DNA from 3 places in the Streptomyces sp. NBC_01198 genome. Region 2 is predicted to be linked to each of the others. Evidence: riboswitches for the same ligand, from Rfam matches in the RefSeq annotation. Region 2 holds a riboswitch; each other region holds the start of a gene.
What was found. A riboswitch is a leader RNA that binds a small molecule or an ion and turns the genes downstream of it on or off. The one in region 2 is predicted to bind S-adenosylmethionine.
Positions count from the first base shown of each region.

Region 1: linked by a shared signal. The riboswitch ahead of OG702_RS15355 (putative leader peptide) and the one ahead of thrC (threonine synthase) in region 2 are both predicted to bind S-adenosylmethionine.
Region 3: linked by a shared signal. The riboswitch ahead of OG702_RS26945 (aminotransferase class V-fold PLP-dependent enzyme) and the one ahead of thrC (threonine synthase) in region 2 are both predicted to bind S-adenosylmethionine.

Region 1 is NZ_CP108568.1:3,434,970-3,437,225, forward strand. It holds gene OG702_RS15350 (LLM class flavin-dependent oxidoreductase) at 1-463, opposite strand, end outside; gene OG702_RS15355 (putative leader peptide) at 684-842, opposite strand; SAM riboswitch class IV at 882-996, opposite strand; gene OG702_RS15360 (hypothetical protein) at 1,186-1,314, shown strand; partial or broken gene OG702_RS15365 (hypothetical protein) at 1,846-1,926, shown strand; partial or broken gene OG702_RS15370 (ABC transporter permease subunit) at 2,106-2,255, shown strand.
Region 2 is NZ_CP108568.1:4,887,331-4,889,586, reverse strand. It holds gene thrC (threonine synthase) at 1-1,143, opposite strand, end outside; SAM riboswitch class I at 1,161-1,287, opposite strand; gene OG702_RS21885 (glucosyl-3-phosphoglycerate synthase) at 1,440-2,256, shown strand, end outside.
Region 3 is NZ_CP108568.1:6,051,440-6,053,695, reverse strand. It holds gene OG702_RS26945 (aminotransferase class V-fold PLP-dependent enzyme) at 1-1,198, opposite strand, end outside; SAM riboswitch class IV at 1,368-1,484, opposite strand; gene trpD (anthranilate phosphoribosyltransferase) at 1,560-2,256, opposite strand, start outside.

The DNA of each region.
Region 1 (2,256 bases), 1.5 Mb from region 2:
ACCGGGGCTGCGCGGTGACCTTCGGCTCCCGCCAGATCCGCCGGAACAGCTCGTAGCCCTCGGCGTTGCGGTCCCACTGGTCGTCGGTGGTGACCTGGAAGAGGTCGCGCTGGGCCGAGCCGTTGCCCTTGCCGACGATCAGCTCAAGGCGCCCGCCGGACAGGTGGTCGAGGGTGGCGTAGTCCTCGTAGGCGCGTACGGGGTCGAGCAGGCTGAGCGTGGTGACGGCGGTGAACAGCCGGATCCTGGACGTCAGCGCCGCGAGGTGGCTGAGCACCACCGGCGGCGCCGAGGAGATGAACGGCCGCTCGTGGCGCTCCCCGACGCCGAAGCCGTCGAAGCCCAGCTCCTCGGCCAGCACGGCGTTGCCGATCACCTCGCGGAAGCGGTCCTGGGTGGACTTCACCTCCCCGGTGACCGGGTGCGGGCTGTGCACGATCAGGGTGATCGTCAGGAACTTCACGACGCCGCCTCCGTAGGGGTGCCGCCGACGCCGGGGAGGTGCGCGGCTTGCTGGGTCTGCTGGACGGGCTTGCTCATGCGGGATGTGCCCTTCCTGGGTCTCGCGCGGGGCGCTCAGGCGGCGGCCACCGGGCGCAGGCATGCCGAACGGGGCCCGCGACGGGCGGGCCCGGGGCGTTCAGCGAGGAGGGAGGGAGGTGGGGACGGGGGGTGGAGCGGCGCTAGCCGGCCGTGCGCGGCAGCGCGGCGGGCCGGTGGTCAGGCCCCGGCACGGCCGTCGGCGTGCCCGGACACAGCGCGCCGGCGACGCGCAGGAGATCGATGTGGCGGCGGGAGAAGCGGCCGAGGAAGGGCAGCGACCGCCCAGTGGTGTCCTGCACCGCGTCACCTCCCGGTCCCGATCGGCCAACGCCTTTTCGAGTGCGCACTTGCCGAGCCGTCGTCGGCTCCGCCGGGTCCTCACCTGGAGCACCCCGCCGCGACGGAGGGTTGCCGGTCAGCCGGCCAGGGCCTTGGTTGCTGACACTCATGACCTGCAAGCACGGTAACTCCGGCGCGCCGCCGAACACAATCCCTCCCGGCCAGGAGTGACCCCCGTCGCCTCCCGCACCGTTCCGGCCATCGGGGGATTGTCTGACCGCTGCCCTCCGGTTAACGTGCTGTAGGCAAAGGTCCCGCAACCAGGGCGGACGAGCACGACGCGAAGAGGGCGAGGGGACGGACATGGACGCGATGCAGCGCGAGACCGCGTCGTACCCCGATGGCTCGTTCCGTACCCGGGTCACCCGGCGGCACGTCGATCTGCTCCGCGTCAGCAGCGTCCTGTGTCGGGAAACGCCCGCGGTCCGCTGACCGCCCGCGGGCCCGCCGATCGGCCCCGACTCCCCGCTCCACCCCGGCAGTTGACGCGCGCCCGATGACCGGCGCGCAGCCCGGCCGAGCGCGGCACCGCCTCTTCGCGCCTTCCTCCCGATAGCTCCGGGCGACCGTACGACACCCCCCTGCGGGGTGCCGTTCCGCTCCGCGCCGCCGTGCTCCCCGACGAGACGGGACACCCCCATGACCCAGCACGACATCCCCGGGCCTGCCACCGCCGCGCCCGGCCACCCCCCGCCCGTTCCGGCCGGGACCGTGCCCGGCCGGGCACCGCTGCGCCCCCTCGACAGCCGGCCGGCGGACCAGGACCTGCTGGCCGCGCGGCTGGTCCCGCTGCGCCGCCCCGGCCAGTGGATCTCCGCGGCGGTCCTGCTGGTGCTGTTCGCCATGCTGGTGCACACCCTGCTGGCCAACCACCGCTTCCAGTGGGGCGTCGTCGGCCACTACTTCCTGCACGGCTCGATCCTGCACGGTCTGGTCCTGACGCTCTGGCTCACCGCCGCCGTGATGACCAGCGGCTACCTGCTCGGCATCGGGATCGCCGCGATGCGGCTGTCCGGCAACCCGGTGCTGCGCGGCCTGAGCTTCGGCTACGTCTGGCTGCTGCGCTCGGTCCCGCCCCTGGTGCAGCTGCTCTTCTGGTACGAACTGGCCTCGCTCTACCCGCGGTTGTCGCTGGGGGTGCCCTTCGGGCCGGAGTTCGCCTCGGTGAGGACCGCGCACCTCTTCAGCGGCATCCTCGCCGCCTACGTCGGACTCACCTGGACGTGGCCGCGTTCGCCGGCGAGATCGTCCGCGGCGGCATCCTGTCCGTCGATCCGGGCCAGCGGGAGGCCGCCAAGGCGCTCGGCCTGCGCGACGAGCGGATCTTCCGCCGGATCGTGCTGCCGCAGGCGATGCCGGCCATCGTCCCGGCCT
Region 2 (2,256 bases):
GCCGACGGTCACCCCGCCGGCCGTCTCGGCGAAGATGCCCTCGGTGCGGGCCAGCAGCTTGATGGCGTCGACGACCTGCTCGTCGGTGACGTCCTCGACCGCGCCGCCGGTGCGCCGGGTGATGTCCAGCACGTAGGGGCCGTCCGCCGGGTTGCCGATGGCCAGCGACTTGGCGATGGTGTCCGGCTTGACCGGGCGTACGACGTCGTGGCCGGCCTTGAATGCCGCGGAGACCGGCGAGCAGCCCTCGGCCTGGGCGCCGTAGATCCTGTAGGGCTTGTCCTCGACCAGGCCGAGCTTGATCAGCTCCTGGAGGCCCTTGTCGATCTTGGTGAGCTGGGAGCCGGAGGCGATCGGGATGACCAGCTGGTCCGGCAGCCGCCAGCCGAGCTGCTCGGCGATCTCGTACGCCAGCGTCTTGGAGCCCTCGCCGTAGTACGGCCGCAGGTTGACGTTGACGAAGCCCCAGTCCTCGCCGATCGGGTCGCCGATGAGCTCGGAGCAGAAGCGGTTCACGTCGTCGTACGAGCCCTCGATCGCGACCACTTCGCCACCGTAGACCGCAGCCATCACGACCTTGCCCTGCTCCAGGTCGTGCGGGATGAACACGCACGAGCGGAAGCCCGCCCTGGCCGCCGCGGCGCCGACCGCGCCTGCCAGGTTGCCGGTGGAGGAGCAGGACAGCGTGGTCAGGCCGAAGGTGCGGGCCGCCTCCAGGGCGATCGCGACGACCCGGTCCTTGAAGGAGTGCGTCGGGTTGCCGGTGTCGTCCTTGACGTACAGGCCGCCGGTGACGCCCAGCTCGCGCGCCAGGTTGTCGGCCTTGACCAGCTTGGTCCAGCCGGGGTTGAGATTCTGCTTCTCGGTGACGTCGGCGGGCACCGGCAGCAGCGGGGCGTAGCGCCAGATGTTCGCGGGGCCCGCCTCAATCCGCTTGCGCAGGCCCTCGGGGTCGCCCAGCGGCAGGTCGTAGGCCACCTCCAGCGGCCCGAAACACTCCTGGCAGGCGAACACCGGGCTCAGCGGGAAGCGGGTGCCGCACTCACGGCAGGACAGTGCGGCGGCGGGGCCGAACGGGGCGGGGGTCTCCGGGGCGGCGGAGTCGGTAGTGGTGGTGGTGCCGGCGTCGGTCTGCACAGCCATGATGGCGAGGCCCTTTCTCCTCATCTTCCTCGCGGCGGAATCGCCACAAGACGGAATTGGCACCTTCCCCACCATGACCTCGCGGTCGGCGGGAGGGTTGCCGGGGCTTCAACGGGCCGTTCCCTCTGCCCCTCTGGATGAGCGGTATGGCACCGGACGGCGGGGTCCGGGCGTTTGTCCTGCCGTGGCACCCCGGCATGCGGGGCGCACAGGCGTTGTTCAAGACTGTAACGGACGAGGGCGGCTGTTGAGATAGTCGTCCGAACCGCGAGATGGATCACACGGGAGACGCGCACGTGCTGGATGAGGTGGAGCGCTGGCTGACCACCCGGTCCTGGTCGGCCGCCGACCGGCCGCTTGACCTGCTGCTGGCCGCAAAACGGGCAGCGGGTTCCGCGGGGACGGTCAGTGTGGTACTGCCCGCGCTCGACGAGGAAGCCACGGTCGGGGAGATCGTCGGCGTGATCCGCCGCGACCTGATGACGGCGGACGTGCCGCTGGTGGACGAGGTCGTCGTCGTCGACTCCGGGTCGAGGGACGCCACCGCCCGGGTCGCCGCGGACGCCGGCGCCACGGTGGTGTCGCGGGACGCCATCCTGCCGCGGATGCCGGCGGTGGCCGGCAAGGGCGAGGTGCTGTGGCGGTCGCTGCTGGTCACCAGCGGGGAGATCGTGTGCTTCGTGGACGCGGACCTGCGGGAGTTCGACTCCCGCTTCGTGTCGGGGATCGTCGGGCCGCTGCTCACCGATCCGTCCCTGCACCTGGTCAAGGCGATGTACGACCGGCCGCTTGAGACCGGCGGCGGCGTCGTCGCGGCGGGCGGCGGCCGCGTCACCGAACTCGTCGCGCGCCCGCTGCTCAACCTGCACTGGCCGCGGCTGGCCGGTTTCGTGCAGCCGCTCGGGGGTGAGTACGCCGCCCGGCGCTCGCTGCTGGAGCAGTTGCCCTTCCCGGTCGGATACGGGGTCGAGCTCGGGATGCTCGTCGACTCCCTGGAGCTTGTCGGGCTCGACGCGCTCGGGCAGGTGGACGTCGGGGTGCGCCACCACCGGCACCAGGACGAGCAGGCACTCGGCCGGATGGCCGCGGCCATCTACCGCACCGCCCATCTTC
Region 3 (2,256 bases), 1.2 Mb from region 2:
CCAGGTCCTCGGGCTCGCCGCCGAGCAGGTGCCGTACCAGCGGATGCGCGCAGAACAGGCCGTCCCGCACCCCGATGCCGTGCTCCGCGGAGAGCGCCGCGGCCAGGTGCGAGCTGTTCCAGCCCTGGACGACGAAGCTCAGCACCCCCACACGGTCGGCGTCCGCGCCGAACAGCGACAGCACCCGCACCTCGGGGATCGCCGCCAGGCCGTCCCGCAGCAGCCCGAGCAATTGGCGCTCGTGCGCCGCCAGCTCGTCGAACCCGGCCTCGGTGAGCGCCTTGCACGCCGACGCGATGGCGTACGCCCCGATGACGTTGGGCGACCCGGCCTCGTGCCGGGCGGCCGCCGACTCCTGCCACTCGGCCTCGACCTGGCCGTCGGCCCGCCGGACCACCGTACGGGTCGCGCCGCCGCCGGCGAGGTAGGGCTCCGCGTCGCGCAGCCAGTCCGGCCGCCCGGCGAGCACGCCGGCGCCGAAGGGCGCGTAGAGCTTGTGCCCGGAGAAGGCGACCCAGTCGACGTCGAGTTCGGCGATGTCCACCGGGCGGTGCGGTACGAGCTGTGCGGCGTCCAGCACGATCCGGGCGCCGTGCCGGTGCGCGGCGGCCGCCAGCCGGCGCACCGGCCACAGCTCGCCGGTCACGTTGGACGCGCCGGTGACGCACACCAGCTTCGGTCCCTTGGGCGCCCCGTGCAGCGCCACGTCGAGTGCGGCGACGGCCTGTTCGGGAGTACGGGGCGCGGGCAGACAGGTGACGCGCGCGCCCTTGGCGCGCTGCCACGGCAGCAGCGCCGCGTGGTGCTCGGTCTCGAAGACGAAGACCTGCGTGCCGGCCGGCAGCACCGCGGCCAGCAGGTTCAGCGAATCGGTGGTGGAGCGGGTGAAGATGACCTCGTCGTTGGGCCGGCAGCCGAGGAAGTCCGCCACCGTCGCCCGGCTCTGCTCGAAGAGCTCGGTGGACAGCTGCGACAGATACCCGGCGCCCCGGTGCACGCTGCCGTAGTAGGGGGCGTACGCGGCCACGTCGTCCCACACCCGCTGCAACGCGGGCGCGCTGGCGGCGTAGTCGAGCGCGGCATAACCGACCTCGCCGCCGGTGACCAGCGGCACGGTCACGTCCCGGCCGAGCACGGGCAGCGGAGGCACCGGGACGTCGCAGGTCAGCGGGCTGGAGGCGGTGAAGGAAAGGGTCATGGCAGGCTCCTGGCACGAAGGCAGGCGACAGCGCCGCGCGCCGGGGCACGGCGCTGCGTCGCGGTCGGACGGCGGCAGAGGGAAGACGGACCGGTGCACTACGGCACCGCGGTACGGCGGAACCGGGGCCAGTGGCCCTATCGCATTCGCTTGCGCATGATGAACTCCCGAGTCCGGCTTGCTGCGAGCCTCGCTGCCCGCAGCCCGGTCATCACCCGGGGCACCCCGCCTCGGACGGAGGGTTGCCGGACAGCGAGCCGGGGCCTTTGCGCTGTCACTCGTGACCTGCAAGGGATTCTGCCACAGGACGCCGGATGCGCAAGGCGCCGTCCGAGGTACGGACGGCGCCTGCTCGTTCGGCTCAGGCGTGGGTGGCGGCCGCCCAGCGCTCGAGCACCGCGGCGGCCGCGCCGGAGTCGAGGGACTCCGCGGCCCTGGCCACCCCGGCGGCCAGTTGCTCCTCCAGGGTGCCCGCCCCCGGGGCCAGCGCCACCAGCGCGGCGGCGGAGTTGAGCAGCACCGCGTCCCGTACCGGCCCGGTCGCACCGGCCAGCACCCTGCGGGCGACGTCCGCGTTGTGCGCCGGGTCGCCCCCGCGCAGCGCCTCGACCGGCACCAGGTCGATCCCGATGTCGCGCGGGTCGAAGGTGTGCTGGGCGACCTTGCCGTCGCCGACCACCCACACCTGCGAGGTCGCGGTGGTGGTCAGCTCGTCCAGGCCGTCGTCACCGCGGAAGACCAGCGCGGACGAGCCGCGTTCTGCCAGCACGCCGGCCATGATCGGCGCCATCCGCAGGTCGGCGACCCCGGTGGCCTGCGCGCGCACCCGGGCCGGGTTGGTCAGCGGGCCCAGGAAGTTGAAGGTGGTGGCGACCCCCAACTCGGCGCGAGCGGTGGCCACATGGCGCAGCGCCGGGTGGAAGCGGACCGCGAAGCAGAAGGTGATGCCCGCCTCCTCGGCGACCTCCACGACCCGCTCCGGGGTCAGGTCCAGATTCACCCCGAGGTGCCCGAGGACGTCGCTGGCACCGCTGGCCGACGACGCGGCCCGGTTGCCG